3 regions of the Vibrio sp. NH-7 genome follow, and region 1 is predicted to be linked to each of the others. Evidence: riboswitches for the same ligand, from Rfam matches in the RefSeq annotation. Region 1 holds a riboswitch; each other region holds the start of a gene.

Region 1 (7,673 bases):
TCGAATTGTTTATCACCAATTTTAAGCATCGACGTTAACCCCCTGCGATTGCTTGAAACAAAGAGATGCAATCTCCCTGTGAAAGAACTGTGCTAGCCCACTCACTGCGCGGTACAACATTGTTATTAATTGCAAAAACACAGCCCATTTCAGGCAGCGCAAATTGACTAATGATTTGCTGTAGATTCGACTCAGTGGCAACTTGATGTGACTGGTCATTGATGACAATAGTGATCACATCTAGGTCAGCAGCGGTCATTTGTGTTGTTTGTTGTTCTGATAACGTCATTGCTTCCAACTCTCTTAATTCTGCCCATTACTCGTAAGCTAAATCTGAGCACACACTTGGCACTGTTTGTCTTTGCTTATCGCCATGGTTTGCCATTGCAGTTTCAACCCATCAAACAGATGCAACTTGGCAGTCTCGAAATGAAACTTTCCCGTCGCCAGTTTTTGAATTGCCGCTATCGCTTGGTAGTTACCAAGTGTACCCACCACCGGACCGACGACACCGCTCTCACTGCACTTTTGCGTTTGCGGTAATTCGTCGAACGGATACAAACAGTGGTAACAGGCTGTACTCTCTGCTTCTTGTTCAATCTGCGTTTGATAATCAAAAACAGCGAATTGCCCTTGCCAACCAATTGCCGCCGCCGAGATGAGCGGCGTGTTTTGCTCGAAACAAACTTGGTTAATGAGCTGGCGCGTCGGCATGTTATCGGTGCAGTCGAGCACCACATCCGCTAGCATCACTTCAAGCTGCAGCTGTGCTTTGTCTAATCGCTTATTGAGAGCACGAACTTGAACCATAGAATTAAGTTCATCGAGTTGCTTTACAGTCGCTTTTGTTTTCGCTACTTGGATGTCTTGCTCACGATAAATGATCTGACGTTGTAGGTTACTGCTAACAACTTCATCGTCATCGACCACAACCAATTTACCAACACCCGCTGATGCCAAGTACAAACTCGCTGCGCTCCCTAACCCACCACAACCGATGATCAGCACATGCGATTTGCTCAAGCGCTCTTGCCCACTTTCAGCAATTTCAGGCAGAGCGACTTGGCGTTGATAGCGAAGGAACTGCTTATCCGTGAGCATGCTCGCCTCTCTTGGTATTCGCTAATTCACTATTCTGAACAGTAAACGTTAGCTGTCTTCCCTTCATCAGTTGGGCGAAGAACTCGATGACGAATTGAGGGGATTCTGCCAAGGTAATAGCACGCACTACTGCCAAGCTAGAGACGCCCGTTTGCCAAACTTGGTCAGCATTAGATTGGTCAATGCCACCAATTGCGACAGTCGGAAAGCCTCGTACATAACCACTTACTTGTTTGTCTTTTGCAGGACGGATAGCCAGTTCTTTGTTTCCGTAAGGAATGCTATCAATCAGCTTTTGATACAGAGCCAAGCGAACCAAACCTTGTGGTTTCGATGGCATCTGTTTTGTGGTGGTTGGGAAAATATGCCCTAGCGCGATGTAGCTAGGATGAATTTGTACGATGCGCAGTAGTTCGTAATAACCATGAGTAGAAAGACCAAGACGAATGCCGGCTTTGGTTAGCTGAGCCAAATTCGATTCTTCTATGTCTTCTTGTCCTAGGTGAACGCCATAAGCGCCATGCTTGATTGCCAACTGCCAATAGTCATTGATGAACACTTGTGCTTGATACTGACGACCTAGCTCAATTGCTCGAATGATCTGTTGTTCTGAATCGGCTTGTTGTGGGTTCTTGATTCGCAGTTGAATAGTGTTGATGCCGAGTGGCAGTAGACGCTCAATCCAATCAACATCATCAACAACTGGATAGAGCCCCAGACTTTGCTTAGTTAGAGTTGGAAAGCTAACACTCTCACCTTGGGCAGACCAACCAACTTGAATACCTAGTCGGTTATCCTCCAGTACAGGTGTGGGGAAATCATCAAATTGGTCAGCCCACTGAACGGATCGTTCCTCGTCAAGGTTGTCATTCAACAGTGTTTCACGTGAAACATTCGCTTGTTGAGTTAGCATTCCTCGAGCAAGTGTTAATGCATCTTCGATAGGAAAATCGAGTACTGTCAGCGTTACTATCCAAGCAAGGTGATGTTCGGGATCGAACATTGCGTTGGGTTTGGACTTAATGGAAAGCGCTCTCACTTCGTTGTTAATTGGGTGACGCCAGATATCAAGCTGATGCACTTTCTCCTTTTCATCGGATACCTGCGTATCAGCAATGCCAATATAAATCGCTTTCGACGGTTGCTTAGCACACGCTTCTACTGATAAAGCAGAGCGGTAATAGAGCACCAATGAACTCTCATGCTCAGAGTCATAACCATCAATAAGATCTGTCGTTATGCGTGTGGTCTGTTGGTCGCGAACAAGCTGAATAGATTGAGTTGGGCTCACACCCAACTCAATGTCTTCGATGCTAAAACCCTGTTCTTTCGCCAACAACAAACATTGCTGAACTAAACCTGTTAGTTCTATCAATGATGACGGAATAAGGATTTTGCTCATTAGTCACTTACCTCGGCATGTGCTGCTGGGTGGTACAGCTCAGAACCTGTATCTCTAAATTCTTGCGATTTCTGACGCATCCCCTCCAAAGGATCATCCAGCATTTTGATTGAGATAGCTTGGTCCGCAGCAACTTGCTCAGTGTCTTTCGCATACTCTCGTACCTCTTGCGAGATCTTCATCGAGCAGAACTTTGGTCCGCACATCGAACAGAAGTGAGCAACTTTTCCAGACTCTTGAGGCAAGGTTTCATCATGGAAAGCGCGTGCGGTATCTGGATCGAGCGACAAGTTGAATTGGTCTTCCCAGCGGAACTCGAAGCGAGCTTTAGAAAGCGCATTATCACGAACTTGTGCTCCAGGATGCCCTTTCGCCAAATCAGCGGCGTGTGCAGCAAGCTTGTAAGTGATCATGCCTACTTTCACGTCTTCTTTGTTTGGTAAGCCAAGATGCTCTTTTGGAGTGACGTAGCAAAGCATCGCACAGCCATACCAGCCAATCATAGCAGCGCCAATACCTGAAGTTATATGGTCGTAACCAGGAGCGACGTCTGTCGTCAGTGGACCAAGTGTGTAGAAAGGAGCTTCATGACAATGCTCTAGCTGCTCTTCCATGTTCTCTTTGATCATATGCATTGGAACATGGCCAGGGCCTTCAATAATCACCTGTACATCGTATTCCCACGCAATCTTGGTTAACTCACCAAGGGTACGAAGCTCTGCAAATTGCGCTTCGTCGTTAGCATCGGCAACCGAACCAGGACGCAGACCATCACCGAGAGAAAGTGCCACATCATACTTGGCACAGATTTCACAGATCTCTCGGAAGTGGGTATATAAGAAGCTCTCTTGGTGATGGGCTAAACACCATTTCGCGATGATCGAACCACCACGAGAAACGATGCCAGTAACGCGTTTTGCTGTCATTGGTACATAGCGAAGTAGTAAACCGGCATGGATAGTGAAATAGTCAACGCCCTGCTCTGCTTGCTCGATAAGAGTATCACGCATCACTTCCCAGTTAAGGTTTTCCGCAACACCATTCACTTTCTCAAGCGCTTGGTACATTGGTACGGTACCGATCGGAACCGGACTGTTACGTAGAATCCACTCGCGAGTTTCGTGAATATTACGTCCAGTAGAAAGGTCCATAACGGTATCCCCGCCCCAGCGCGTCGCCCATACTAACTTCTCTACTTCTTCCTCAATCGAAGAGGTGACCGATGAGTTACCGATGTTGGCATTCACTTTAACCAAAAAGTTACGGCCAATGATCATTGGTTCGGATTCTGGGTGGTTGATATTAGAAGGGATAATTGCGCGACCTTCGGCGACTTCTTTACGAACAAACTCGGCGGTAATGTCCTTTGGTAGGTTCGCCCCGAAGCTTTGACCTGGATGCTGCTGATTCAGCACTTCATCACGGTATTGAGCTCGCCCCATATTTTCACGCAAAGCGATATATTCCATTTCTGGGGTGATAATGCCTTTGCGAGCATAGTGCAATTGAGTCACGCATTGCCCATCTTTGGCACGTCGAATACGTGGTAGATTGCCGTAACGAAGCTCGTCTAGCGTTTCATCTTCTAGGCGCTCTTTGGTGTATAGCGAGCTTACTTCATCAAGTAGTTCAGTATCGGCACGCTCTTCAATCCACCCTTCTCGCAGCTTAGGTAAGCCGTTGTAAAGGTCTATGGTGTGATTTGGGTCTGTGTATACACCCGAGGTATCGTAAACGCGAACTGGCTCATTAGGCTCGAAAATAGGGGCTTCTTTAGTGCCTCCAATAAGGCTATCAGCAAGTGATATTTCGCGCATTGGCACACGAATATCAGGACGTGAACCCTCTACATAAACTTTGCTTGAATTTGGGTACGGCTGTACCGAGAGTGTATCAATGAACTGTTTTGCTTCCAGTCTCGCTTGCTTGCGACTCGACATAGCATTTTTCCTTGCTTTGTAATTAGTTTGGATAAAAATGCTTGGCGGAAAGATGCGACAAGAGGTTTCAAGACACCACAAAATGTGTTGCTTGAATATAGATAGATCACTGATGGGAAAATATAGTGATCTCTTCTCCTGTTCCCTTCGCAGATTCTAATCTGATCAGGTTCAACGGATCCCGAATTAACGGTCTCAGCCTTATGGCACTCCGACAAGTGAAAATAGTATATAAAATCGGCTTGGTTAAACCAAGCCGACCTGTATAAAAATAACGAGAAGAGCCGTATTGCTAACTCTTAATAAGTAGCTGGAATCCTATCCACGCTGCAGAGATACTCAGAACAACATTAAGCAGTACATTAAGTCCCATCTTAAAAAAAGCACCTTGCTGCATCAAAAGGACATTATCCATAGAGAATGTTGAAAACGTTGTTAATGCACCAAGGAAACCAAGGCCAATGATTTGACGCCAAGGCTCAGTTGCAATCAGCTCATTTTCGAAAGCTGCAATGAGCAAGCCCATAATGAAAGAGCCAACCACATTAACAGTTAGCGTACCGTAAGGAAAACCTCGCCCCAGCAATACGACACACAGCTCAGAAATTAGGTAACGAGAACACGCACCAAATGCTCCACCTAGTGCAATAAACCCAAGAATAGACAGTTGTCCCATGACACCCCCATATTTAACTGCTCACTATTGTAGCTTTTACTCGCTATTTATCGATCAGAAAATGGCTAACTTATCTAAATCAAAGTTTGAAATTTCAAAAGTTACAGGCATCACTTTTCCCGTTGTATACAAATAATACACGCATACAACTTTATCGTATTAGCCTAGGGTGGAGGGATAACTTCAATGAATTTCCTCCGTGTAGAGATGACTTATTTGTGGACAGAGCTTAGTCTTTGAACTGTACGAGCGAGAATAGTTACTCTGTTAATATGACTAGCTCACACAAATAACCCCGCCAGAGCTTAGAATATGTTAGAAACAGAAGAGACTGACAAGGTGAAGTCTCAATCGAACTAGCGACTCAAGATAAATAACATTGCTTAAATGCGAAAAATCCTCAGCATTTCTTCTGAGGCTTTTGAATATGGCAGAGGTGGACCGGGCTGGCGCTCCAGAGATTCGAACTCCCAACTCGCGCTGTTTTTGATAAGTCGGAGAATCCGCTGCTCTGCCAATTGATTACTTCAACATCAAAAAGTAAAAAGGCTCCAGTCTTTCGACTAGAGCCTTAAATATGGCAGGGGTGGAGAGATTCGAACTCCCAACACGCGGATTTGGAATCCGCTGCTCTGCCAATTGGAGCTACACCCCTGTAGAATCTTTTCAAATTGTAGATTCGAAAAAACCTCGCATTAAGCGAGGTTTCGAAATAAGTGGCGGAGTGGACGGGACTCGAACCCGCGACCCCCGGCGTGACAGGCCGGTATTCTAACCAACTGAACTACCACTCCGCAGTGGCGTACTCGCTATCAAGCAAGTGTCCATAATTTAAAGCCTGGCGATGTCCTACTCTCACATGGGGAAGCCCCACACTACCATCGGCGCTAATTCGTTTCACTTCTGAGTTCGGCATGGAATCAGGTGGGTCCAAATCGCTATGGTCGCCAAGCAAATTCTTTAATCTGGAAAGCTGTTTGTGCTCTCAAAACACAATCAAGTTAATTCTTGTATCGAGTCCATCAAAACCCTTTGGGTGTTGTATGGTTAAGCCTCACGGGCAATTAGTACAGGTTAGCTCAATGCCTCACAGCACTTACACACCCTGCCTATCAACGTTCTAGTCTCGAACAACCCTTTAGGACCCTCAAGGGGTCAGGGAAGACTCATCTCAGGGCTCGCTTCCCGCTTAGATGCTTTCAGCGGTTATCGATTCCGAACTTAGCTACCGGGCAATGCGTCTGGCGACACAACCCGAACACCAGAGGTTCGTCCACTCCGGTCCTCTCGTACTAGGAGCAGCCCCCTTCAATCTTCCAACGCCCACGGCAGATAGGGACCGAACTGTCTCACGACGTTCTAAACCCAGCTCGCGTACCACTTTAAATGGCGAACAGCCATACCCTTGGGACCGACTTCAGCCCCAGGATGTGATGAGCCGACATCGAGGTGCCAAACACCGCCGTCGATATGAACTCTTGGGCGGTATCAGCCTGTTATCCCCGGAGTACCTTTTATCCGTTGAGCGATGGCCCTTCCATTCAGAACCACCGGATCACTATGACCTGCTTTCGCACCTGCTCGAATTGTCATTCTCGCAGTCAAGCGGGCTTATGCCATTGCACTAACCTCACGATGTCCAACCGTGATTAGCCCACCTTCGTGCTCCTCCGTTACTCTTTGGGAGGAGACCGCCCCAGTCAAACTACCCACCAGGCACTGTCCGCAACCCCGATAAGGGGTCAACGTTAGAACATCAACACTACAAGGGTGGTATTTCAAGGACGGCTCCACCGATACTGGCGTACCGGGTTCAAAGCCTCCCACCTATCCTACACATGTAGGGTCAATGTTCAGTGCCAAGCTGTAGTAAAGGTTCACGGGGTCTTTCCGTCTAGCCGCGGGTACACTGCATCTTCACAGCGATTTCAATTTCACTGAGTCTCGGGTGGAGACAGCGTGGCCATCATTACGCCATTCGTGCAGGTCGGAACTTACCCGACAAGGAATTTCGCTACCTTAGGACCGTTATAGTTACGGCCGCCGTTTACCGGGGCTTCGATCAAGAGCTTCGTGCAAGCACTAACCCCATCAATTAACCTTCCGGCACCGGGCAGGCGTCACACCGTATACGTCATCTTACGATTTTGCACAGTGCTGTGTTTTTAATAAACAGTTGCAGCCACCTGGTATCTGCGACTCTCAATAGCTCCATCCGCGAGGGACTTCACCGTCAAGAGCGTACCTTCTCCCGAAGTTACGGTACCATTTTGCCTAGTTCCTTCACCCGAGTTCTCTCAAGCGCCTTGGTATTCTCTACCCGACCACCTGTGTCGGTTTGGGGTACGATTCCTTACAATCTGAAGCTTAGAGGCTTTTCCTGGAAGCATGGCATCAATGACTTCACTACCGTAGTAGCTCGACGTCGTGTCTCAGCCTTAGAGAGAGCCGGATTTACCTAACTCTCAAGCCTACGCACTTGAACCTGGACAACCGTCGCCAGGCCCACCTAGCCTTCTCCGTCCCCCCATCGCAATTGTAAGAAGTACGGGAA
Region 2 (7,673 bases), on a different replicon from region 1:
ACACGGTGATAAAGGTGCCGAACTTCTCAATCTATTCCTTGAGGAAGTCGATAAAGCCAACCAATCTACCTATTTGAAATAGGCTCTCTCCAGCCACTTGCCCCGACACGCGTTGGGGCTTTTTTGTTTTTAAGGGATAAGTATCCCGTCGTGCTGTCGATAGCGAAGTTCTACTTTCTCATTTTACAGAGCCTAAAAACGCAAAAGCTGGCGATTAAGCCAGCTTAGTTTTTTGGGTTAGCACATTAAGATTCTTTGTTCGCGTTTTTGTTCGACTCTTTCCAATACTGAATACGAACGCGATGCAATTGTGCTTTTCTCATTTTCTTCATGATATTCCCTCACGTAAATACAAATCCGCTCTTCACTGAGCTAATGTGAATCAAGTTCCTCATGAACAAGACTCAATTTAGCCGCCAATTTTTAAAAAAGCTAGGGTTTGGTTCACATTTTTTTGCATGTATGCCGTACCTTATTTACCAAAATTGAACCATAGCGCACTTTAATGAGTTTGCCATGTAAGTGTCGTTTTTCTGTAAAGGGTTCTTAACCCATAAGAAACAATAAGTTAATTTCTCTGTCATTTACGGCTTCTACCATTCCTTGGCAATTTTAATTAAAACTAAGCAAGGAGTCAGCAATGTGTCCAGTTTCAAGCGATAAGCGTGATAATCAGGATTCTGAGTTCAGCCAAATGATCGATGCTCGTCTGTCGAGACGCCGATTTTTAGCTGGAACAGCGGCAGTAAGTGCAAGTGCATTTCTCTCGCTAAACCCGATCACAAAGGCTTTCGCTGCAAAAGGTGAAAGTGCTCTGCTCAACTTTGAAGCGGTTCCAGCATCGACAGCTGACGCATTCATCGTACCGAAAGGTTATAAAGCGACCCCATTACTTTCTTGGGGAGACCCAATCTTTAATGGCGCGCCTGAGTTTGACCCAAGTGGTAAGCAAAGCTCTGACGCGCAGCTTCGTCAGTTTGGTGATAACACCGACGGTATGAGCTTTTTCCCAATCAATGACAACCGCGCAGTGATCGCGGTAAACAACGAGTACACCAATTACGATTTGCTGTTTGATCACGGCGGAAAGGCGATGACAGCAGACGACGTTCTTAAAGCGCAAGCAGCGCATGGCGTTACCGTGTTTGAAATTATCAAATCCGATACCGGTTGGACGCTCGACAAAAGCGGCGCACGCAATCGACGCATTACCGCAAACACGCCTATGAGGCTAACCGGCCCGGCTGCGGGGCACGATCTGATGAAAACCGAGCTAGACCCTTCAGGTATGAAGCCGCTTGGCACATTCAACAACTGTGCGAATGGCCAGACGCCTTGGGGAACGTACCTCACGTGTGAAGAGAACTTTAACGGCTACTTTGGTACTAGCGCGAGCGCAGAGCTAAGTGATGATCACAAGCGTTATGGTGTGAAAGCGGCGAAGAGCAAGTATCAGTGGCATGACAGCGACGAGCGTTTTGATGTGGCAAAACACCCGAACGAACCACATCGCTTCGGCTGGGTTGTCGAGATTGACCCGAATGACCCAACATCAACGCCGCTAAAGAGAACAGCTTTAGGTCGTTTTAAGCATGAAAATGCAGCGTTACTGATCAACGATGACGGTCATGTGGTTGTGTATCTCGGTGACGATGAGCGCGGAGAGCACTTATACAAGTTTGTGTCGAAGAACAAATATCAGCCAGGCAACGACAAAGCAAACCGCAACCTACTGGAAGAGGGCACTCTGTTTGTCGCCAAATTTGAAATGGATGACAATGAGCTCAAAGGCAAAGGTCAGTGGATTGAGCTGACACATGGCAAGAACGGTTTAACCAAAGAGAACGGTTTTAACGACCAAGCAGAAGTGATGATTTTTGCTCGCCGTGCTGCGACACAAGTTGGAGCCACCACGATGGATAGACCTGAGTGGGTTGCGGTTCATCCAAACAACAACCATGTGTTCTGTACGCTAACCAACAATAAGAACCGAGGTGTGAAAGAAGGTCAACCTGTTGGTGGTCCTAACCCTCGTAAAGAAAACCACTACGGTCAAATTGTGCGTTGGGTACCGCAAGCCGGTGACCATACCAGTGCGGGATTTGAGTGGGACCTTTACTTAATTGCAGGTAACCCTGAGGTCCACAAAGGTAACCTATATGCAGGAAGTGCCAACATTACCGCAGATAACATGTTCAATAGCCCAGACGGGATTGGTTTCGACTCTGCGGGACGTTTGTGGATTCAAACCGATGGTAACTACTCGAACAAAGGGGACTTTGCAGGACAAGGCAACAACCAAATGTTGTGTGGTGACCCAATGACTGGCGAAGTTCGCCGTTTCTTGACAGGGCCAATTGCATGTGAAATCACGGGGCTGACTTTCTCAGCAGACAACAAAACGATGTTTGTGGGTGTCCAGCACCCAGGTGAAAAAGGCGCGCCTTCTCACTTCCCAGGTGGTGGTAACAGCAAGCCGCGTTCAACGATCATGGCGATCACCCGTGAAGATGGCGGCGTGATTGGCGCATAATCACGATTAAAGTGGTGTAATCAAAGCTTCAGAGTGCCTGACTCTGGAGCTTTTTTTATTCTCAGTTCCTTAAAAGTTGATACCAGCGCGACTATCTGTACTGCACAAAGCCTAAAAGCCAAAAATGGATAATATCTCCATTATTGAAACAGCAATGGCTAGGCTGTTTTTTACCAATTACTCTCCGCAAAGACAGGGCAACACTGAAATATCGCGCCTTGTTGGGAGTTAATTACGTGCTAGATTTGGTTTTTTACAAGCTTGTAACGTCAACTCTCAGTCACTTTTTTGTCAATTAATTGCTCTCGCAAGAGGAAAGTTAGCGCAAGTTTAAGTGGTAATTTTGCCGTCTTGAGCGGGATGCAAGCTCAAAAGCAAGAAAAGTGTGACTTTGTATAAATTAGCTACTAAATCTAGTTGCTTCGTTTGTACGGTATGTCTATATTGAAAGAGTACCCAAACTAACCAAAGGTGTTTAGACCAAGTCGATTTCAATAGTTAATACGAATACACTGCACGATACAGAAACACAACTTTGCGCGATTTTGCGCTGTGTGATTCCCAAACGTAAAAGAATAAAGTATTGCATGACGGCCTTCGCGATTTAGCGGCATCTTATGGTTAGCCAGGTATTGGTGATGTTAACCATGGAGGAGATTAGGCTATGATATCAGTGATTCTATTCGCATTAGCAATTGTGGTTTTCTTCTGTTGTTGGACTGCCCAACACGGTCTACCTGTGTTAGGAATGAAGCTCGATGAGACCGACCAACTTCTATTGTCGGAAGTGCTCGGTGAAGAAGTTCTAGAAGCATAAGCTACCCACTCAGTCGCGCAGGGGGCACCTACGGGTCCTCCTAGTGCCTGCCTTACTATATACTCCCCGCTATTCTCTCTTTGCAATACTGTGCTCAATGGTCTCCTTAACGGTCTTAAACCTTGCCGGCCAATCGCGGTTCTTTTTTGAAAGTAAGTAGAGGCTCTCGGTTATTGAGCTTGGTAATGGATAGACCGTGACCTGCTCTCGGTGGGTAAAACTTTCCAACGTGCTTTTGGGCAAAATAGTAAACCCTAGTCCTTTCGATACAGGCAGAAGAATTTGCGCAATCTGATTGACGTAGCCCGTCATCGGGACGTCATTCATGGCTAGGCTAGCGAGCTCGGGATCATCGAACTGTGAAAAATAGAGCGCGAAGTAGTGGGCAGCATCAGGGTGACGAATAAACCCTAGCTGCTTGAGAGTGTCTACGCTCATTGGCTGCTTACTCGCAGGATGCTTGGCGGGTAACATCAGGCACAGAGGCTCATGCCCGAGTTTTTCGCTGTGGAAGCGAGCGTCATTCGGCACTCGTGTCACAATCCCAAGGTCGGCGCGATCGTCAAGTATGTCATTGAGGATTTTATGCTCCGGCGCTGCCTCGACTTGTGGAATGAGTTTTGGGTGATGACTTTGCAACTCCAGCAAGGCGGGGTAAAGCATCAGGGCCATTGAACCGGAGCAAGAGAGCGACACGGTTCCGGCATAAGGATCGTCTTCGCCCAATGAGGCAAGGAGCTGCTGTTCACTCTTCTCAAGACGTTTGGCGTAGTCGTAAACGGCGCTTCCTTGCTCGGTAATCGAGAAACTTTTCTTATCTCGCTTAATCAATAGATAGCCGCATGCTTCCTCAAGCTTTTTTATGTGCTGAGTGACGCCTGGCTGAGTCATGAACAGCTTATCTGCCGTTTTGGTAAAGTGGCCTGTATCGATAAGAGTGGTAAACGTTTTTAACCAAGTAGGGTTGAGCATGATGCTGACTTCATAAAATTCCATTATGAAAATTAGATTAAGCGATAATTACTGGTTTGTGTAGCAACCCTTGTCTGAACGGCAAAATTATTGTGTGCATCACGCTTATGATTGCTGTTATTATTCTCAGCAAATAGTCGGGGGGCCTGACCATCATCGATGGCATGGCTGAGATCGCACTGCGAGACCCGTTGAACCTGATTCAGTTAACACTGACGTAGGGAACTATTCGCGTGACACTGGGTAGAGTGTCCGCACTCGCTGGCAATTTCTCTGCTGGATGAGAGTTCCTGTACGTCTTGTAATAGGAGCACTCATGCCACATTCACAAGACAATATCCCCATCGTATTGACCATTGCTGGTTCAGATAGTGGCGGCGGCGCGGGCATTCAAGCCGACATCAAAGCCATCTCTGCAACCGGAAGCTATGCGTGTTCGGTCATTACTGCCATCACGTCACAAAACACCCTCGGTGTATCCGCCATACATCCTATCCCCGTTGCTCATATTGAAAGTCAGCTCGATGCCGTTTTTTCAGATCTCAACATCGTTGCTGTAAAAGTAGGGATGCTCGCAGACAGCGAAATCATCGACATGGTTGCGCGAAAGATTCGTCAATATCAACCAAAGCATCTTGTGGTAGACCCTGTGATGGTGGCGACCAGTGGCGATTTGTTGCTAAAACACCGCGCGATAGAGGTCTTGAAGCGTGAGTTGCTGCCATTGGCCGATCTCATTACTCCTAATTTGCCAGAAGCCGCCGCCCTTATTGGCGGGCAAGTGCCTAAAACCGAGGATGATATGGGGGCGATGATAGAGCAACTGAGAGGGATCGGAGCGAATGCTGTTTTGCTCAAAGGAGGGCACCTTGAGAGCGATGACAACAGCAATGACCTACTGATTGAGGCCAAAAGTAGTGACTTATTGCGCGCGCGACGCTTTGCGACGAAAAATACCCACGGCACTGGTTGCACCTTGTCATCAGCGATTGCGTCTTATCTCGCTCAAGGGAATCGTCTTCACAAGGCGGTGTATCTTGGCAAGCAGTATATTTCTCAAGCGATCTCTCATGCTGATGAGCTCACAGTGGGTCGTGGCCATGGCCCAGTTCATCACTTTTTCCCCGGTCATATCAATGTGAGATAGCCCTTTATTGACTCGAGTGAAAGAGGAAATTGACGTCGTTTTGCGATCATCTTTGGCTGCTGAAATGAACTTTCATCGAATTGACATAGTGTTGATAAAGCTCGCAACAAACAGGCGTTTAATACGGTTCATGTTGAGTTGTGGAGCGGTGAATTCGAGTGAAAAACTATCTGATGAAAAAGCAGTATGGCTTGGGGTTATTGGCCATCTTGGTGCTATTGGTTTCTCCAATGTCACTGCTAGTTAGTCATATCGATTTACTGGGTGACGTCTCTTTCGAAGAAGGGCTTTTTTATACTCTTCTCACCGATTCCGCTGGCTCACAAGGCTTTCTCATTACCTTGCTAGTGCTGTCATTGTTGGTCTGGAGAAAACGCCCGTCTACTCAAAACTTGCTTGCCAACGGCGTCCAACTGGGGGTGATTTTGTTGATTGGTTTTGCGGCCAAAACTGGGCTGAAAATCATGACAGAAAGCCCTCGACCTTACACGGAACTTTTGTCTCACCAGCTTCTCATTCCGCAGCCGGAGCATTTTTACAAGCTCAACTCGACACAAAAAGCTGAAGTTATTGATGGCATTTCGACTCAAGTAAGCCAATGGAGAACTCGTCATTGGCAAGGCGAAAAAGATTATTCGTTTCCTTCAGGTCATACGATTTTCGTGGCCATCTGTATCGCGTTTTTTGGTGGGCTATTTGTGCAATCAAGAGAGTACGGACTCGCCGCTGCGCTCATGTTGTGGGGGCTCGGTGTTGCGTATAGCCGACTGTGGCTCGGAATGCACCGACCAATAGACCTTGTAGGTTCTATCGTCTTTGTTTCCGCGGTTTATCTATTGGTGCCTCAGTTCCATACTTTGAGCGAAAAGATCCTCCTCAAGCTTCCAATCTTGACTCACAAATAGACCGGCTCAAATAAAGCGTTTGTTTAGAGATCCCGCATTAGCGTCTCTAACTCTTCGTTGGCTGAATCAATCAAGCGGTTGATTTCTTCCGCGTCTTTGTTGGTTAACTCAAGTTGCCAAGGTTTTTGCTCGCCCTGAGCAGACAATCGAGTATATTGGCCAACTTTTCTAAAGCTCAGCTCAGAAAATTCGGCTTGGTGACGAACCTTGTTTTCCTTAATGTCGACATCAAGTAAGCCGACAGGATTGATCTCCACATGAGCATGGTTTTGGTCATGAAGTTGATAGTCTCTATGTACGGAAATCATAAGCGGCTCCTTACTATTGTGAACGGGTGTTTAAACAAGTGTAGGATAGGGAATTTGAACGCTACTCGAAATAAATACCAAGATTGATCTGGCTTAATAAACGCGACGATTTTTGCTGACAACGTCAGCATTGGCATTAAAAAAAGCTGCCAGAGGCAGCTTGTTCGTTAGGCTTGGCTGAGGGGGCTCAGTATTTCTCTGCGGTTGGCTCTGACGATAAAGATCACGCCGATCAAAGGGACCACTACAGCGGCAAATGGAATCATGCCTGCGCCAAAGTGACTGTCTATCACCACACCTCCTAAGAACCCGCCAAATGCGTTGGCCAAATTAAACGCGGAGATGTTTGCAGTTGCCGCGAGCTCTTGTCCTTCGCCACCGTGGTTCATGACTCGTAACTGCATAGCTGGAACATTCGCGAAAGAGGCAATACCGAATACAAAGGCAGCAGCGATAAAGAACCAAGAATGGCTAAGGCTTAGCCCAACCAAAAGCAGTGAAACAATCATTGCCAAAGCCCAATAGATGGATGCGTTATGAAGATTTTTATCTGAGGAACGTCCACCCAGATGGTTGCCGATGATCAAACCAATCCCAACGATAACGAGAATCCATGTTACGTCTTGCGCATCGAATCCGCTAACGTGCATAGCGATGGGCGCTAAGTAACCATACAAGGTCATAAAGCCCGACCAAACCAATACGGTAACCGTTAAACTGATGAGAAGTAGAGGATTCTTAAATGCAATTAACTGAGTTTTGACCGCTTTTGCTTGCTCGTGTCCATTTGATTGAATCACAACCGCAATAAAGAACAAAGCGATGGCACCGAAGGCCGCGACGGTAAGGAAGGTAGTATGCCATCCAAATTGCAGACCAATCCAAGTGCCCCCTGGCACCCCTAACACGTTTGCTAAGGTTAAGCCTGCAAACATCTGTCCAACGGCGCGGCCAGCCATGCTTTTTTTAACCAGTCCTGTCGCAACCACAG
Region 3 (7,673 bases), 330 kb from region 1:
GACGGCTCGAAGCATAACTCGCCAGTAAACCATGGCTATTACCATATACCTTCAGCCCATAATGGCTATCGTAACTCGCACCATCGCTTTGTTTAATTTTGTCGCTGTACTCAAGCGCCGCTTTCTCAGCGGCAATGGCGACCTGAGCAGCATAATCTGGATCAGGCGTGTCTGGGTGGAATAGATCCAAATCTGGGATCTCTTTGACCATCAACTCTTTAGGCGCAGGACCAGCATAAGGGTCTTCAGAGGTATACTGAGCAATATCGAGCGCAGCCAATACGGTTTGTTGAATCGCTTTTTCACTTAAGTCAGAGGTTGATGCACTGCCCTTACGTTGACCACGGTAAACCGTAATGCCCAACGCACCATCACTGTTGAATTCCACATTTTCCACTTCACACATGCGAGTAGAGACACTTAGGCCAGTGGTTTTCGTGATCGCGACTTCTGCACCATCAGACTTCTCTGCCGCCATCTCTAACGCTTTAGCGACTGCGGCTTCTAACTCAACGCGCTGTTGAGCAACTTGCTCTCTTACGTCCATATCAACTTAGTTCTAAAGATTTGTTCTCTCTAGGATAACAAGAATTTCGCTTTCTCCCCACGATTCTTGTTAAAATAGAGAAATAGATGGTCAAATTAAGGCAGAGAAATGGCACGTAAAAACCAAAAAGCGCCATGGGAAGAGGAAGAAGAAATCATCTGGGTAAGTAAGACCGAGATGAAACGCGACATGGAAGAACTGCAGCAGTTAGGTGAAGAGCTCGTGAGCCTAAAACCTTCTGTGCTGGAAAAGTTTCCGCTTAGCGAAGATCTCGCAGAAGCAATCAAAGATGCGCAACGATTCAAAAACGAAGCGCGTCGCCGCCAACTGCAATACATTGGTAAATTGATGCGCTTTGAAGATCCTGAGCCACTGCAAGCCGCATTAGACAGGGTTCGCAATAAGCACTCACAAGCAACAGCGCACCTGCATAAGCTAGAGCAGTTGCGTGACCGCATTGTTGAAGAGGGTGATGCAGCCATTGGCGATGCAATGGAACTCTATCCAAACGCAGATCGCCAGCGCCTGCGTCAACTTGCTCGCCAAGCGGCAAAAGAGAAAAAAGCAGGTAAGCCTGCGAAATCTTACCGCGAAATCTTCCAAGTTCTAAAAGCGCTGAGCGACGAAGACGTTTAGCACCAAATACAAAAAGGATTGATGCACGCACATCAATCCTTTTTCTTTAAGCCCTCTATTCGCCTGCTCTGACGAACTCACTCAATGCTTGGTTACTGTGGTTGGAAACGAGCTGTTCAACGCCTGCTGCCACTTCCACTCGCCCGTTGGCAACAAAGATAAAATCGGAGCCAATGGCTTTAGCGTCACTGATGTGGTGCGTCACCATCAGCACGGTGATATTTCTCTCTTTGGCTAACTTTGCCACCAGCGATAACATTTCTTCACGTAAGATAGGATCGAGCGCGGAAAACGGTTCATCGAGCAGCCAAACTGGATGAGACTGCACAAAGCAGCGCGCCAAGGCGACTCGTTGACGCTGCCCGCCAGATAACTGCTCTGGCAATCGGTCAAGATAGTCAGCCACGCCCACTTGCTGCGCCGCCAACTCCACTTTCCGTTGCTGCTCATCACTGAGCTTTAGCCCAGGGTGCAAACCAAGCCCAATATTTTGTCTGACGGTCAGGTGAGCAAATAGGTTGTGTTCCTGAAATAACATCGCAAAAGGTCGCCGGTGCGGTTCTAAACCAACAATGTCACGCCCTTCCACGCTAATCGAACCACTGACAGGCTCGATGAATCCCGCCACTAATGCCAGCAACGTCGACTTGCCCGCCCCACTTGGTCCCATCAAGGCGGTGATCGAACCTTGTTCAACGGATACATCAAAATGAAACAACTCGTTGTGGTAGTAATAATCCACTTTAGTCAGAGATAACATGATTGACCTTTTTGTTCGCTTTAAACAACGTTTCGATGAGCGTGAAACAGCCAACACTGAGAAGAAGCAATGTCAGGGAAACGACCGCCGCCGCATCCATCTGATAGCTTCCCAGCAACTGGAACAGATAGAGTGGTAGAGTGCGAAATTCTTGACTACCAAACAAGGCAATCGCGCTCAGATCGCCAATCGCAAACATGAAGCTAATAGCAAATGCGTGCGCCATCGGTTTTTTAAGCGCCCGCCACTCAACCACTTTAAACCGTTGCCACCCTTTCATCCCAAGGCTTGCACACACATACTGATACTGTTGCTCGACCTGTAGCATCGGCTGAGAGAGCGTTTTAATCACATAGGGAAGCCCCATCAGCGCGTTCACCGCCACGACCACCACGAAAGCCAGACTGAATACATCCGTAAATGAGCGCAGCAACAAAAACAACCCAGTCGAAACAACCAAGCCGGGGGTGACCAAAATAATGGTGCCGATCAGTTCAATATGATCCGCTTGCCGCGCTCGAGCATTAAGCCGGAGTCGACGACTGGTGATCAAGATGGTAATACCCGCCAACAAAGCGATCATACTCGCAAGGGTCGCCACTTTCAGCGATGCCCAAAGTGCATGCCAAAAACGCGGATCTGTAAAGACTTGGACCGCATGGCTATTGATACCGCTGACAATGACCATTGCCAAAGGAGGCAGAACCAATATGGCGGCGAGCCCAATCCAACTGTAATCCCACACTTTATTGCGCCAATGATTACCGGCTAAATAGGGGTTGTTCGTAGTACTCACGGAGCTTACTGATATCGGTTTACCCAAACGCTGAATGATCAGCGCCATGATGCCACAAAGCGTCATCTGCCATATCGCCAATAGCGCACCGGCTTGCAAATCGAAATCAAATTTGATCGCTTGATAGATGGCGAGTTCAATGGTCGTCGATTTTGGTCCGCCACCAAGCGCCATTACGGTCGCAAAACTGGTAAAGCAGAGCATAAACACTAAACCACAAACATGAGCAAGCTGCTGCTTTATGCGTGGCCACTCAACCCAAACGAACTTTTGCCACGCCCCCATACCAAGATGCGCACAGAGTTTGTGCTGCTCTTCTGGGATGGACTCTAAAGATTGCAGCAAAAGCCGACTCGCATAGGGCAAATTAAAAAACAGGTGCGCCAGCAAAATACCGTTCAAACCATAAATCGAAAAAGGCAGTTTGCTATCAAAGTAGGCAAAACCATCGGCCAACAAACCACTATTGCCATAAATGGCAAGCAAGCCAAACACTCCGACTAAGACAGGCAATACCAACGTGGTTGCGAACAGCTTCAGCAACAAGTTTTTACCCGGAAATTGACGACGAGAAAGCGCGTGAGCTACTGGTATAGCGAGCCCAACACTTAACAGCGTCGAAAGAAAAGATTGGTAAAAACTGAACTTGGTAACGTGGCGGTAGTACGGGTCTTGCCACACCTGAGCGAGATTCAAAGAGGGCGCTTCAATCAGTAAAGCGGCTAAGGCAGAAATAATAAAGGTCGCGATGAACATCGCGACCCATAAGCCTATTTTGGGAATGCTTCGCAAAAAATACCCTTAGAACGTCAGCCCACTTTGCCATTCACGGATCCAAGTCTTACGGTTTTCCGCAACTTTATCCGCACTGAAGCTCAATGCCTTGTTTGGCACAGTCAAGGTTTCAAATCCTTGAGGTAACTCTACGCTTGTTACTGGGTACATCCAGTTACCCGTTGGCATCACAGATTGGAACTCATCACTGAGAATGAATGCCATAAATTGATCTGCAAGAGCCTGATTATTCGAGCCTTTCACCTTTGCTGCCACTTCAACTTGCGTGTAGTGACCTTCCGCAAAATCGGCCGCAGCAAACTTCGCGTCCCCTTCCGCAATCAAGTGATACGCAGGTGAGGTGGTGTAAGAGAGAACCAAATCAGACTCCCCTTCTAAAAACATGGAGTACGCTTCTGACCATCCCTTAGTCACAGTGACGGTCTTCTTCGCAAGGTTTTGCCATGCTTGAGTCACTTCATCACCATACACCGACTTCATCCACAACATCAGACCTTGACCCGGTGTTGAGGTACGCGGGTCTTGATAAATCACCTTTAAGTCATCACGAGAATCCACCAACTCTTTGAGGCTTTTTGGTGGATTCGCGAGTTTTTCTTTGTTGTAGACAAACGCAAAGTAGCCGTAATCGTAAGGGACAAAAGTGTTATCGCTCCAACCATTTGGCAGTGTCACTGAAGTCGTATCGACACTGTGCTCAGCGAGTAAGCCTGTCTTTTTTGCTTCCGCCATCAAGTTGTTGTCTAAACCAAGAACGATGTCAGCTTTGCTGTTCTCTCCTTCTAGACGTAGGCGGTTAAGGATAGAGACACCGTCGTCTAGCGCGACAAAGTTCACGTCACAACCGCATTGAGCTTCAAAAGCTTTTTCGACTTTAGGACCAGGGCCCCAATCGGCTGCGAAAGAGTCATAAGTGTAAACTGTCAGCGCTTTTTCTGCGGCGGTAACGGAAAATGAAGATAGTGTGGCCAACGCAACTGCGCTGAATGAAATGGTGCTCAGAGTGGTTTTCACTGCTCGCTCTCTCCTTGTTGAGCGGCACAGGTTTGAGGGACAATTGGATTGAAAATCAGCATGTCCTAACTCAATTCCTACGCCAGCATTATCTGGTTCAGGTCTACGGGTCCCACACACTTACCGCGAAATGGTAAGGGTTCGATCTCAGCTTCATTGACTCAATGAATAGCTCCCCGATGAGTATCGGCTTGATTGTAATAGTTATGAGACTCAATAGCTAGAGTCGTTCCTCTAACCATCAATCTCGGTGATCATATCCCCAGCGAGGAACCAAACCTTGTTCCACACCCAGATGATCCAAAATACGAGCGACCATGAAATCGATCAAATCCTCAATCGACTTGGGCTGATGATAAAAACCGGGCGCAGCTGGCATGATCGTAACGCCCATTTGGGACAATTTGTGCATATTCTCAAGGTGTAACGTCGAGAACGGGGTTTCACGAACAACCAACAATAGTTGACCGCGCTCCTTCATCACCACATCGGCTGCGCGTTCAATCAGGTTGTCTGACATGCCGTGAGCGATCGCTGCCACGCTGCCTGCAGAGCAAGGGCAAACCACCATCTGCTTCGGTGCCGCAGAGCCCGACGCAACCGGAGAGAACCAATCGTCCTTACCACAGACTATCAGTTTATCAGCGTCACACTTTAGATGTTCGACCAACGCTTGCTTGGCCGACTCAGGGTTTGCAGACAACTTTAAGCCGTGCTCTGTGGCTAACACAACGCGGGCAGCTGAGGAGATCAAAAGAAAAACTTGGTAGTCGGCAGCGATCAAACATTCTAGTAGGCGCAGCCCATAAGGCGCGCCAGATGCCCCTGTGAAGGCTAATGTGATCGCTTTCTGTTTATTGTTCATTGAATGCATACTTCTTTGCTAATTTGCCTTGTTTGCCAATTGGTCGAGTAATTTACCGTGAATGCCTTCAAAGCCACCGTTACTCATCACCAGAATCTGATCGCCGGGCTGAGCCTCAGCAACAATCATCTCGACAAGCGCATCGACATCCTTAGATGTCCAAGCGGGTTGAGTGCATTGCTGAGCCACATCCTCCACAGACCAATCAATGGAGTCAGGCTGATAGAGGAATACAGAATCAGCGGCTCGCAACGATGCAGCCAGTGTCTCTTTATGGACACCGCGCTTCATGGTTGCACTGCGTGGCTCAAGTACGGCAAGAATTCGACGTTGACCTACCTTGTTACGTAAGCCACCCAAAGTGAGTTCAATCGCCGTTGGATGATGGGCAAAGTCATCGTAAACCGTCACGCCTGCGATTTCTCCCTTACACTCCAGACGTCGCTTAGTATTAATGAACTTTCCGAGCGCGTCACAGGCAAGATCTGGCGTTACACCGACGTGCCTTGCTGCTGCGATAGCCATAAGAGCGTTGTCGACATTATGATCGCCCACCAAATCCCAGCGCACTTCCCCAACTTGGTTGCCTTGGAAAAAAACCTTGAAGTGAGAACCATCATTCACCACTTTTTCTGCTTGCCAGTCACCCTGCTCGCCACTGAATTCCGTTTCGCTCCAGCAGCCACGCTCGAGCACATCGGCTAAAGCCTTATCTTGTTTCGGAGCAAAGATACGGCCATTGCCCGGCACCGTACGCACTAAATGGTGGAATTGGCGCTGAATCGCTTCAAGATCATCAAAAATATCTGCGTGATCGAACTCTAGATTATTCATCACTAACGTGCGCGGGTGGTAGTGGACAAACTTAGAACGCTTATCGAAAAAAGCACTGTCATATTCATCTGCCTCCACAACAAAAAACATACTTTCGCCCAATCGAGCAGAAACGCCAAAATTGCCGAGTACACCACCGACTAAGAATCCAGGCTGGTAACCGCAGGCTTCCAAGATCCAAGCTAGCATACTTGATGTAGTGGTTTTACCGTGCGTACCTGAGACCGCTAGAACCCAGCGATCGTGCAGCAAAAACTCTTGTAACCATTGCGGTCCAGAGGTGTAACGCAGATTAGTGTTAAGTACGTGCTCGACACATGGGTTGCCGCGACTCATCGCATTACCTATCACCACAAGGTCTGGCGCAGGCTCAAGCTGGGAAGGGTCAAATCCTTCTATAATTTCAATACCTTGAGATTCAAGCAACGTGCTCATCGGCGGGTAAACGTTGGCATCGCTCCCCGTCACTTTATGACCAAGTTGACGAGCTAATACTGCAGCACCACCCATAAATGTGCCGCAAATCCCCAAGATATGAATATGCATAAACTGACCCTGTTTCAGGCAAATAATAGTGGACTCATTATGGCGATAAAGCCTTAAAAAGCGAACAACTTTGATCACTGTATGACACAAGCCTTACTCAACCGCACACTCCGTGTACAGCTTGATTCCAGCCAAACGAGTCATGAAAACACAGCAAAGAGTCGACAAATAAATTGAGATCTCAAGCAGTTAGTTCATTACCAATAAAAAGATCCTGCTCTTACACTTAGCTCAGGCATTTCGAAACGATCCAAATAGAGATCATCCATGCCACATCCCCCACTATTTAGAAGCGACTTTTAAGGAATAACCATGTCTGGAATGCGCACCCTTGGCGAGTTCATTGTTGAAAAGCAAGCGGACTTCCCCCACGCTAGCGGTGATCTATCATCCCTACTTTCTTCAATTCGCCTTGCTGCAAAAATTGTAAACCGTGAAATCAACGCCGCAGGCCTTGGTGACATTACAGGTGCAGTCGGGACAGAAAATGTCCAAGGTGAAGATCAGCAAAAGCTCGATGTCTACGCCAACGAGAAGTTTAAAGCAGCGCTAGAAGCTCGCGACCAAGTTTGTGGTGTTGCGAGTGAAGAAGAAGACGAAGCAGTAGCATTTAATAAAGAACTCAACAAAAACGCAAAATATGTTGTGCTGATGGACCCACTTGATGGTTCGTCAAACATCGACGTGAACGTTTCAGTGGGTACGATTTTCTCTATCTACCGTCGTGTTTCACCGATTGGTACTCCGCCAACCGAAGAAGATTTCCTGCAACCTGGTCACAAACAGGTTGCGGCTGGTTACGTGATCTATGGCTCGTCGACCATGTTGGTATACACCACTGGTAACGGAGTTAACGGTTTCACTTATGACCCATCACTTG

What was found. A riboswitch is a leader RNA that binds a small molecule or an ion and turns the genes downstream of it on or off. The one in region 1 is predicted to bind thiamine pyrophosphate.
Region 2: it holds a riboswitch for thiamine pyrophosphate, as region 1 does, so the genes downstream of both, thiD (bifunctional hydroxymethylpyrimidine kinase/phosphomethylpyrimidine kinase) here and thiC (phosphomethylpyrimidine synthase ThiC) in region 1, are expected to answer to the same signal.
Region 3: it holds a riboswitch for thiamine pyrophosphate, as region 1 does, so the genes downstream of both, thiB (thiamine ABC transporter substrate binding subunit) here and thiC (phosphomethylpyrimidine synthase ThiC) in region 1, are expected to answer to the same signal.

Annotation. Positions count from the first base shown of each region.
Region 1 is NZ_CM132187.1:3,035,654-3,043,326, forward strand. It holds gene ACUALS_RS14120 (thiazole synthase) at 1-29, opposite strand, end outside; gene thiS (sulfur carrier protein ThiS) at 35-289, opposite strand; gene ACUALS_RS14130 (HesA/MoeB/ThiF family protein) at 328-1,101, opposite strand; gene ACUALS_RS14135 (thiamine phosphate synthase) at 1,088-2,503, opposite strand; gene thiC (phosphomethylpyrimidine synthase ThiC) at 2,503-4,443, opposite strand; TPP riboswitch at 4,569-4,667, opposite strand; gene crcB (fluoride efflux transporter CrcB) at 4,736-5,119, opposite strand; tRNA gene ACUALS_RS14150 (tRNA-Trp) at 5,698-5,774, opposite strand; tRNA gene ACUALS_RS14155 (tRNA-Asp) at 5,837-5,913, opposite strand; rRNA gene rrf (5S ribosomal RNA) at 5,956-6,071, opposite strand; rRNA gene ACUALS_RS14165 (23S ribosomal RNA) at 6,163-7,673, opposite strand, start outside.
Region 2 is NZ_CM132188.1:1,453,451-1,461,123, reverse strand. It holds gene ACUALS_RS20950 (TRAP transporter substrate-binding protein) at 1-82, shown strand, start outside; gene ACUALS_RS20945 (PhoX family protein) at 641-2,533, shown strand; gene ACUALS_RS20940 (hypothetical protein) at 3,198-3,350, shown strand; gene ACUALS_RS20935 (LysR family transcriptional regulator) at 3,420-4,322, opposite strand; TPP riboswitch at 4,451-4,563, shown strand; gene thiD (bifunctional hydroxymethylpyrimidine kinase/phosphomethylpyrimidine kinase) at 4,639-5,469, shown strand; gene ACUALS_RS20925 (phosphatase PAP2 family protein) at 5,628-6,374, shown strand; gene ACUALS_RS20920 (hypothetical protein) at 6,398-6,682, opposite strand; gene ACUALS_RS20915 (MFS transporter) at 6,850-7,673, opposite strand, start outside.
Region 3 is NZ_CM132187.1:2,706,853-2,714,525, forward strand. It holds gene pmbA (metalloprotease PmbA) at 1-547, opposite strand, end outside; gene yjgA (ribosome biogenesis factor YjgA) at 656-1,183, shown strand; gene thiQ (thiamine ABC transporter ATP-binding protein) at 1,239-1,943, opposite strand; gene thiP (thiamine/thiamine pyrophosphate ABC transporter permease ThiP) at 1,927-3,531, opposite strand; gene thiB (thiamine ABC transporter substrate binding subunit) at 3,541-4,548, opposite strand; TPP riboswitch at 4,606-4,737, opposite strand; gene ACUALS_RS12535 (flavin prenyltransferase UbiX) at 4,790-5,413, opposite strand; gene mpl (UDP-N-acetylmuramate:L-alanyl-gamma-D-glutamyl-meso-diaminopimelate ligase) at 5,432-6,793, opposite strand; gene fbp (class 1 fructose-bisphosphatase) at 7,106-7,673, shown strand, end outside.